One region of the Pinisolibacter sp. DMC19 genome, then DNA from elsewhere that is predicted to be linked to it. Evidence: riboswitches for the same ligand, from Rfam matches in the RefSeq annotation. Region 1 holds a riboswitch; the other holds the start of a gene.
What was found. Region 1 has a riboswitch for cobalamin ahead of bluB (5,6-dimethylbenzimidazole synthase). Riboswitches for the same ligand answer to the same signal wherever they lie in the genome.
Positions count from the first base shown of each region.

Region 2: linked by a shared signal. The riboswitch ahead of ACT53U_RS12645 (energy-coupling factor ABC transporter permease) and the one ahead of bluB (5,6-dimethylbenzimidazole synthase) in region 1 are both predicted to bind cobalamin.

Region 1 is NZ_JBQUZF010000001.1:568,885-573,857, reverse strand. Features, by position in the region: gene argC (N-acetyl-gamma-glutamyl-phosphate reductase) at 1-82, shown strand, start outside; gene ACT53U_RS02510 (dicarboxylate/amino acid:cation symporter) at 451-1,776, shown strand; cobalamin riboswitch at 1,869-2,058, shown strand; gene bluB (5,6-dimethylbenzimidazole synthase) at 2,193-2,906, shown strand; gene ACT53U_RS02500 (hypothetical protein) at 2,861-4,339, opposite strand; gene phaC (class I poly(R)-hydroxyalkanoic acid synthase) at 4,487-4,973, opposite strand, start outside.
Region 2 is NZ_JBQUZF010000004.1:321,657-326,629, forward strand. Features, by position in the region: gene ACT53U_RS12625 (aminodeoxychorismate synthase component I) at 1-286, opposite strand, end outside; gene ACT53U_RS12630 (energy-coupling factor ABC transporter ATP-binding protein) at 291-1,058, opposite strand; gene cbiQ (cobalt ECF transporter T component CbiQ) at 1,055-1,789, opposite strand; gene ACT53U_RS12640 (energy-coupling factor ABC transporter substrate-binding protein) at 1,773-2,075, opposite strand; gene ACT53U_RS12645 (energy-coupling factor ABC transporter permease) at 2,072-2,737, opposite strand; cobalamin riboswitch at 2,839-3,090, opposite strand; gene ACT53U_RS12650 (hypothetical protein) at 3,187-3,582, shown strand; gene ACT53U_RS12655 (copper chaperone PCu(A)C) at 3,674-4,171, shown strand; gene ACT53U_RS12660 (NnrS family protein) at 4,247-4,973, opposite strand, start outside.

The DNA of each region.
Region 1 (4,973 bases):
GGGGCAGGCCATCCAGAACATGAACTGCATGATGGGTTGGCCGGAAGATCTCGGCATCGAGACGGTCGGCATATTCCCCTGATCGAAGCCCCTGTGCGACGTCATCGAAGGGCCGGCGGCGACGCCGGCCCTTCTTCGTCCGCATGGCTGGACGCGATCCAATTCAATCGATCAAACTTTCGTCTTAGACCGTTGGTCGATCGTGGAAAGCCGCAAGTCTCCAGCGGTTTGGGCCAATCCGTTGATATTTCCCGAAGATTTCGCGCGCCGCCGTCGCATCTGTGGAAACCCGCAATTGTAGGCATCCCGCGCGATCCTTAAGGCGACTTCCCATGCGCGACACGCGGAGCGGACCTCGTCCTCTCACATGCGTCCAGACGGCCGAGAGGGCCGCAGGCGACGCCGTCGCGGGGTGACGACCGAGAGGGGGAGACCTACATGCAGATCCACATGCCCGATCACATCCTGCCGGAGATGCCGCAGGAGGTGCGCAAGAGCTGGCACCAGATCCTCTATGTCCAGGTGCTGATCGCGATCGTGCTCGGCGCGGTCGTCGGCTGGCTGTTTCCGGCCTTTGCCACCAACGAGTGGATCAAGGCGATGGGCGACGGCTTCATCAAGCTGATCAAGATGGTGATCGCGCCGATCATCTTCTGCACCGTGGTGTCGGGCATCGCGCACATCGACGACGCCAAGAAGGTCGGCCGGGTCGGCGTCAAGGCGCTGGTCTACTTCGAGATCGTCTCGACCTTCGCGCTCGCCATCGGCCTCATCGTCGGCAATCTCGTCGGCCCGGGCCACGGCTTCCACGGCACCGGCAACGCCGCCGCCATCGCCCAGTACACCTCGCCGGAAAAGCAGATGAAGTCGGTCGACTTCGTGATGCACATCATTCCGGACAGCGTCGTCGGCGCCTTCGCCAACGGCGACGTGCTGCAGGTCCTGCTGTTCTCGATCCTCTTCGGCTTCGCGCTGATGGCGTTGGGCGAGAAGGGCAAGCCGGTCCGCACCCTGATCGACGACGTCGCTCTCGGCGTGTTCGGCGTCATCGGCATCGTCATGAAGGCCGCTCCGGTCGGTGCCTTCGGCGCCATGGCCTTCACCATCGGCAAGTACGGCCCGCAGGCGCTCGGCAACCTCGCCGGCCTGATCGCCACCTTCTATCTGACCGCCGCACTCTTCATCGTCCTGGTGCTCGGCACCATCGCCCGCATCGCCGGCTTCTCGATCTTCAAGTTCCTCGCCTACATCAAGGACGAACTGCTGGTCGTGCTCGGCACCTCGTCGTCGGAGAGCGCCCTGCCGCAGCTGATGGCGAAGCTCCAGCGCGCCGGCTGCTCCAAGCCGGTGGTCGGTCTGGTGGTCCCGACGGGTTATTCCTTCAACCTCGACGGCACCAACATCTACATGACGCTGGCGACGATCTTCATCAGCCAGGCGCTCGGCTTCGATCTGTCCTTCGGCCAGCAGATCACCATCCTGATCGTCGCCATGCTGACCTCGAAGGGGGCCTCGGGCATCACCGGTGCCGGCTTCGTGACGCTCGCCGCCACCCTCGCCGTCGTCGATCCGCGCCTCGTGCCGGGCATGGCGATCGTCCTCGGCATCGACAAGTTCATGTCGGAGTGCCGTGCGCTCACCAACATCGTCGGCAACGGCGTCGCCACCGTCGTCGTCGCCTGGTGGGAAGGCGAGCTCGATCGCGACAAGCTCCACGCCGCGCTGAACCCCTCCACGGCGGTCGCCGCCCCGGCCGACGCCGCTCCGGCGGAGTGATCGGACCCGCGATCGTCGCGAACAGAGAGCCCGCCCGGGCCGATCCGGGCGGGCTCTTTCGTTTCCCGCTTTCGCGCACGGCGCGGACGTGGCATCTCCGATGTCGGTTCGGTGCCCGCCCGCGCGGGAGAATCGGGAACGCGGTGGAAGTCCGCGACGTGCCCAACACCGTGTAGGGGGACTGCTCCGACACCCCGCGAGGGGAGAGCCACCGGGCGACCGGGAAGGCGTCGGAGCGGGGTGATCCTCAGTCGGGAGACCGGCCGAGCCGAAGAGGTCCCAGCGTCTGGTCGGCGCCGGGTCGCGTCGACACGAGGGGATCATCGATGTCGCGCCACACCTTCGAGCCCGCCGCAGCGGGCGATCATGCATCGTCTCTGCCCTCCACCGTCCCGCCCGAGACCGCCGGTCTCGCGATGGCCGAGTTCTCCGCCTTTGACGAGGCCGACCGCGCCGCCGTCTACCGCGCCATCGCGACACGGCGCGACGTGCGTGGCGAGTTCCGGCCCGACCCGATCGATCCGGTGGTGCTGCGGCGCCTGCTCGAGGCGGCGCACTGGGCGCCGTCGGTCGGCTTCATGCAGCCGTGGAACTTCCTCGTCCTGCGCGATCCTGCGGTGCGGGCCCGCCTCCACGACGCCTTCCTCGAGGCGCGCGAGCGCGAGGCGGCGCTCTTCCCCGACGACCGGGCGGCGATCCATCGCCGGCTGAAGCTCGAAGGGCTGCGCGAGGCGCCGGTCGTCGTCGTCGTCACCTGCGATCGCGATCGGGCCGGACCGGTGGTGCTCGGGCGCAGCGCCGATCCGGCGACGGATCTCTACAGCTGCGTCTGCGCGGTGCAGAACCTGTGGCTGGCGGCGCGGGCCGAAGGAATCGGCGTCGGCTGGGTCTCGATCATCGACAAGGGGCGGGTGCGCGGCCTGCTCGGCATTCCCGAAGAGATCGAGATCGTCGCCTGCCTCTGTCTCGGAAGGGTCGATGCCGCCTTCGCCTCGCCGGAACTGGAGCAGCGGGGGTGGCGCCGCCGGCTGTCGCTCGACGACCTCGTCTTCGAAGAGGCGTGGGGGCAGCGCGCCGCCGGTGATCAGGGCACGACGCGGGCGTGGACCACGGCGACGTCGTCGCCGTAGACGCGGCGCCAGCCGGGGGTGCGGTCGAGGAGATCGTTCGCCGCCATGCCGGTGGCAAGCAGGGTCCAACCGATCTTCGGATCGGAAAAGACCTCGTCGAAGGCCGAGAGCCCCTGCAGCGACACCGCCTTGCGATAGAGCGCGACGCGCTTGCCGCCGTAGAGCTCGGTGCGGCCGTCGATGTAGGTCGGGACCCCTCGCGCGATCAGGAAGCCGCCGAAGCCGTAGTCGTTCATCACCGCGCCGGTCACGCCGGCGGCGCGGGCGGCGGCGAGGGCCTCGGCGGGGGCGTTGTCGCGCGGCGGGGCGACGTCGCGCAGCGGCAGCGTGGCCGCGACGAGGAGAGCGAGGACGAGGGCGCCGATCGTCAGCGCCCGCGGCGGGGCGGGAGCCTCGGTGTCCGGCCGGCCGATGCGGGCGGCGACAGGCTCGATCGCCACCAGCGTGCCGACCAGCGTCAGCAGCGCGGTGTGGCGGACGTGGGCGAGCGCCATGTGGAAGAGGAGGAGGAGGAGCAGCAGCCGCGCGAGCGGGATGCGCGCACCCGCGGTGGCGAGCAGTGCGATCACCGGCAGCAGTATCGCTTCGAGCGGGTTGAAGCCGGCGAAGCTCTGCGGCCGCCATTCCACGATCGAATCCTGTAGCCCCTCGATGCCGATCACCGAGAAGGCGGCCTTCCAGGTGCCCCAGCCGTAGGGATGCACCAGCGTCGCCAGCGCCGCGGCGAGACCGAAGAGGCCCCAGCGGACGGCGAGACCGCGGCGTTCGGCTGGATCGGCGCGCATCAGCGCCTCGAGCGCGACGATCGGCACCACGCCGAGGCCGAAGAGCCAGGAGGCGTGGAGATTGGCCCAGACCACCATCACGAGGAGCAGGGCGGGGCGCGGGGCGCGGGCCTCTTCCGCCGCGTGGAGCAGGCCGAGCGTCCACAGGACGGTCGGCAGCCAGGCGAGCGCATGCGGCCGGGCGAGGAGCTGGCCGGCCATCAGCATGTAGACCAGGGCGAGCACCAGCGGCGCCACCAGCGCCGGCAGGCGGGCGAAGGCCTCGCGCGCCAGTACGAGCACGGCGGCGGTGGCGACCGCGGCGGTCAGCGCCACCACGCCGGCCCAACCGGCGAGGCGGAAGGCGAGGGCGAAGAGCACCTGGCTCAGCCATTCCTTGGCGATCCAAGGCTCGCCCACGACCGTGTGCGACCACAGGTCGACGGTCGGGAAGGCGCGGTGCGTCAGGATCCAGTCGCCGATCGTGGTGTGCCACATCGAATCGGGATCGCCGAGGACGCGCGATCCGCTCGCCGCCAGCAGCGCGAAGACGAGACCGGCGGTCGCGAGAAGCGTCGCCGTCGGCACCTTGGCGCGCGGCAGGGGCGGCGCGAGCACGGCGAGCGAGCGCAGGAAGGCGAGCACGGGCGAGGAGGCGTGATCGGGCATGGCGGGCCGGCTTGCGAGAGGCGAGAGGCGAGGGGCGCGACGGCGTCGCGGCCCGAAACCCGGAGGGGCTTCGAGCCGCGAGCGTGTCACGATCCACCTTGCGATAGTCTCAACGCCGGCGTGTCTCCGGGCGGGCGCCTTGCGAGATCACGCCTTGACGCGGACGTAGGAGCCGGGGGCGTCCTCGATGATCTTCAGCTTGCCGCCACCGGGCTCGCGCGCCGGCACCCTCTCGGGGGCGAGCGAGAACAGCCAGTCGCGCCAGTGCGGCCACCAGGTGCCGGGGTGCTCGGTCGCCTTCTTGTACCAGTCCTCGATGGAGCCCTCGACCTTGGGGCCGGTCCAGAACTGGTACTTCGGCTTGTCGGCCGGGTTGACGACGCCGGCGATGTGGCCGGAGCCGCCGACCACGAACTGCACCTCGCCGCCGAAGAACTTCGAGCCCTCGAACACCGATTTCGCCGGGGCGATGTGGTCCTCGCGGGCGGCGAGGTTGTAGACCGGGATCGTCACCTTGGAGAGATCGAGCTTCACGCCCGCCAGCTCCATCTTGCCCTTGGTGAGGTTGTTCTCGAGGTAGCAGTTGCGCAGGTAGTAGCTGTGGTTGGCCGCCGGCATGCGCGTACTGTCGGAG
Region 2 (4,973 bases), on a different contig from region 1:
ACCACAAGAGCGGCAGGCGGCGATCGGGCGCGAGCGAGGCGAGGAGCGTCGGCTCCAGCACGTGGCCGAGCTCGTAGGAGAGGAAGCCCGCGGCGTGGAGCCCCGCGGCGCGGGCGGCATCGAGCGCGGCGAGTGCCGGCTCGACCTCGTCCGGGCGATCGGCGCGGACGACGCGATGCGGCTTGGCATAGAGGAAGGCCGGGCGGCTGGGCGCCAGCCGGTCCTCGACGAGGACGAAGGGGCGTTCGAGATCGGCCAGCGGATCGCGGCGATCGGCGGCGGGCACCGGCTCAGCCTCCGGTCGCGGCGATCGGGGTGACGGCCGCGTCCGGTTCGACGGAGTCCAGGCCCGCCCGGTCCATGGCTTGCGCGTCCGCGAGCAGGGTCGCGGCGGGGCCGGTCGCGACGATGCGGCCGTCCTGGAAGAGGACGGCGTCATGGGCGAAGCGGTGGGCCATGGCGACGTCGTGGGTGGTGAAGACCAGCGTCGTGCCGGCCGCCTCCAGCGCTTCGAGGGTGGCGAGCAGGCGGCGGGCGGAACGGGCGTCGAGGCCGGCGGTCGGTTCGTCGAGCAGCAGGATCTCCGGCCGCATGGCGACGGCACCGGCGATCGCGGCGCGCTTCTTCTGGCCGAAGGACAGCATGTGGGTGGCGCGGTCGGCGAGGTCGGCGATGCCGAGCGCCGTCAGCGCCTCCTCGACGCGGGCGCGCGCCTCGGCCGGCGTCAGGCCGAGGTTGAGCGGGCCGAAGGAGACGTCCTCGAAGACCGTCGGGGCGAAGAGCTGGTCGTCGGCCTCCTGCAGCACCAGACCGACGCGGCGGCGCCAGGCGACGAGGCCGGCACGGTCCCAGGCGACGGGCGCGCCGTCGAGCGCGATGCGGCCGGCGCTCGGGCGCAGGGTGCCGTTGAGGTGGAGGAGCAGCGTCGTCTTGCCGGCGCCGTTGGGGCCGAGGATGGCGAGGCGGCGGCCGCGTTCGACCGTGAGGTCGATGCGGTCGAGCGCCGTCACCCCGCCGGGGTAAACGTAGGAGAGGCCTTCGACGGCGAGGAGGCTCATGCGAAGATCCATCCGAGAAGTGCGAGGGACGTGAGCACCGCGACGGTCGCGGCGAGGCCGGTCGGCGAGACCGGGCGGGCGGGCGAAAGTACGGCCAGCGCCCCGCCGTTCCATCCGCGGGCGGCGAGGCCGATCTCGAGCCGACGGGCGCGATCGAGCGTGCGCGGCAGGAGGTTGGCGGCGACCATGCCGGCGGAGCGGATGCGGCTCTTCCAGTCGACGTCGCCGAGCCGGGCGGCCCGCGCGGCGTTCATGGCGGCGGCGGTCTCGCCCGTCACCTGCAGGAAGCGGTGGACGAGCAGGGCGAGTTCGACGAACTCGTCGGGCACGCGCAGGCGGCGCAGGCCGGCGACGAGGTCGGTCGCCGGTGTGGTGGCCGAGAGCGTCAGCAGGCCCGCGACGGCGGCACTCGCGCGCAGCGTCAGGGTCGCCGCGGCGGTAAGGCCGCCGGGCGCCCAGCCGATGCCGTCCGAGCCGATGGTGACGAGCAGCGTCGCCGCGCCGGTCAGCACGAAGCCGAGCGGGGCGGCGAGCAGGCGCGCCCACGTCGCCAACGGCACGCCGGCCCGCCACGTCACGGCGAGCGTCGCGACCGTGAGGATCGCGACGGCCGTCGGCCAGGGCGGCGTGAGGAGGGCGAGGGCGAGAAGGCCGAGCCCGAGCAGGGCCTTCTCGGCGAGCGAGCGGTCGCGCCAGCGGTTGCCGGCGGCGATCCTATCGATCGGCGTCATCGCGACGGCGGCTCCCGCTGCGGTGGCCCAGTGCATAGCCGAGGATGCCGGCACCGATGGCCGCCTGGAGGGCGAAGAGCGCGCTCTCGATCTCCTTCGACGGCGGTTCCCAGAAGGGTTTGGTCCAGCGTTCGAAGCCGGGATGGCTCTCCTCGATCGCCTTGGAGGCGGCGTCGTCGGTGCCGAGGAACTCGCCGCCGAAGGGCAGCAGCATCGGGGCGACGACGATGGCGGTGGCGACGAGCAGGAGCGCGATCGAGGTGCGGTTGGAGAGCGTCGAGGTCATCGGCCGGCCTCCGCGATCTTGCCGTCGAAGGCGCCGGGGAGGCGGCCGACGAGGGCATTCATGACGACGACGACGAGCAGGCCTTCGGCGAGCGCCAGCGGCACCTGCGTCACGGCGAAGATGCCGGCGAACTTCACGAAGGCCCCGGCGATGCCCGACGTCGGGTCGGGGAAGGCCAGCGCCAGTTCGAACGACGTCACGACATAGGTCGCGAGGTCGGCCAGCGCCGCGCCGAGGAAGACGGCGACGGTGGCGGGCAGGCCGACGCGGGAGGCGAGCTTCCACGTCGCCCAGCCGACCCAGGGGCCGGCGATCGCCATCGAGAAGACGTTGGCGCCGAGCGTGGTGAGGCCGCCGTGGGCGAGCAGCAGGCCCTGGAACAGGAGCACGATGACGCCGATCGGCGCCATCACGGCGGGGCCGAAGAGCACGGCGCCGAGGCCGGTGCCGGTCGGATGCGAGCAGGAGCCGGTCACGCTCGGCAGCTTCAGCGCCGAGAGGATGAAGGTGAAGGCGCCGGCGGCGGCCAGCGTCAGGCGCGCCTCGGGACGCTCGCGCAGCGTACGGCGCAGCGAGACGAAGCCACCGACCACGAAGGGCGCGGAGACCAGCGTCCAGCCGAGCGCGTGCGGCGCAGGCAGGAAGCCTTCCATGATGTGCATGTCTTCCACCTCGATCTTCGAGCGCGTCGCCCGTGAAGCGAAGGCCCGCGACGCGGGTCACTCCGACAACGCCAACCGGGACACCCCGCCCGAGGGACGCGAACGACGCTCATGCGGATGGCAGGTCTCCTGGCTCGCGGGTCGTCGAGATCCGGACGGCCTTCCCGATCGTGCTCCCCCGGGTGGTCTCGGGGGCGATCAGTGACCGATCGCCCGCAGGCGATCTTCGTTCGGACCCCTCGCCGCTCACAGTCGCGGGGGCGGCCACGGCTCGGGCACGATTCGGCCCTTCCGTGTTCCCTTTTCACCGCTTCGGAGGACTCCGACGCGGCACCATCACAGGAGGAATCGTAGACGCCGGTCGCGATCGGCGCAAGGGCCGGCCGGGTGAGGGGGGAAGGGACCGCGACGGATTGACGAGACGCGGTCACAGCCCGCATGGTCGGGCGATGACGATGTGGACGCCCGGACGATGGAAGCGCCTTGTCGCCGCCGCGACGCTCGCGGTGGCGCTGGTGCTCGTCGCCTTCGCGCCGCGGGTGCTGCCGGGCTTCGTCACCGCAGCCGATCTGGTCGAAGGGTCGGGCATCGCCGTCGCCGGCATCTGCAGCGCCCCGGTCGACGGCGCGCGCGCGGCCGAAGACATCGCCGGCCACCGCGTCGATCACGGCGATCACTTCTGCGGCACCTGCGTGCTGTTCTCCGCCCCCGGCCTCGGCGCCGTGGTGGTGGCGGAGGTGCCGGCGCCGCGGCTGGTCGCGGTCGATCGGCTGGCGTGGCGGGACGAAGCGGGGACGACGGTCCTCGCGCCGCGGGCGACGGCCCGCGGCCCGCCGGCGGCATGATCCGTCCATCCACCGACGTTTCCCTTCCCGGCGACGGCCCGGACGCCCGACGCGGCGCGGCCCGATCGCCCTCCACGCGAAAGACAGACTCATGAAGACCATCCGGACCCTCGCGCTCGCTTCCGGCCTCGCTCTCCTCCTCTCGGCCGGTGTGGCGCTCGCCCACGGCTACAAGGTGGGCGCGCTCGAGATCGGCCATCCCTGGAGCCGTGCCACGCCGAAGGCGGCGCCGGTCGGCGGCGGCTATCTCACGGTCAAGAACACCGGCACCACCGACGACCGTCTGGTGGCGGTGAAGTCCGACGTCGCCAAGACGGTCGAGATCCACGAGATGAGCATGGACGGCGGCGTGATGAAGATGCGTGCCCTCGACAAGGGCATCGAGATCCCCGCCGGCAAGACCGTCGAGCTGAAGCCCGGCGGCTTCCACGTGATGTTCATCGGCCTCGGTGGACCGATCGAGGTGGGCAAGGACTTCAAGGGCACGCTGGTGTTCGAGAAGGCCGGCTCGGTCGACGTCGACTTCGTCGTCGAGGCACAGAAGCCGATGGATCATTCCGGCGGCGGCATGAACCACACCGGCCACTGATCGGCGGCGCGACGCGACGCAAAAGGGCGGCCCTCGGGGCCGCCCTTGTTCTTTGCCGGAAGCGTCCGTGCCGTCTCAGTCGCGGGGGCGGGTGAGGATCGGCAGGTAGATGGCGAAGAAGCCGCCGAAGGCGACGATCCAGCCGAGCGCCGCCACGTGCAGCAGCGCGAACTCGGCCCAGCCGAAGCCGGCGGCGACGCGGGCGAGCGCGGCGACGGTGCAGGCGACGTAGAGGGCCGCGATCGGCCGTGTCGCGTGGAGCGGCCGGCCGGCGTGGCCGAGGCTTGCGCGCGTCATCACCGCCAGCGTGGTCAGGCCAATGGCGCCGACCGTCCAGGCGTGGAGCGCCGCGGTCGGGGCGAGGTTCGCACCGGCGATGCTCGCCGCCAGCGCGAGGCAGCCGAGGCCGACGAAGAGGCGGGCGACGTGGAGCACCACCAGCAGCGCCTCGCCGGTCGTCCGCCAGCCGGCCCAGCGGGCGAGGCGGGCGAGATCGACGACGCCGGCGATCAGCAGGGCGACAGCCGTCACCCGATGTTCCGGCAGCACCACCCAGATCGCCAGTGCGACGCCGACGACGAGGCTCGCCACCTGATCGAAGCGGACGAAGGGCATCGGCATGCGGCCGGGGCCGCGCGGCCTGAGCCAGTTGGCGGTGAAGCTCGGGACGATGCGGCCGCCGATCACCACCACCAGCATCAGGATCGCGGCGATGGCGATGCGGATCGCGAGCGGCGCGGTGCCGCGCATCGCCAGTTCGACGTGGAAGACGGCATTCGACACGGCGAGCAGGCCGACGAGG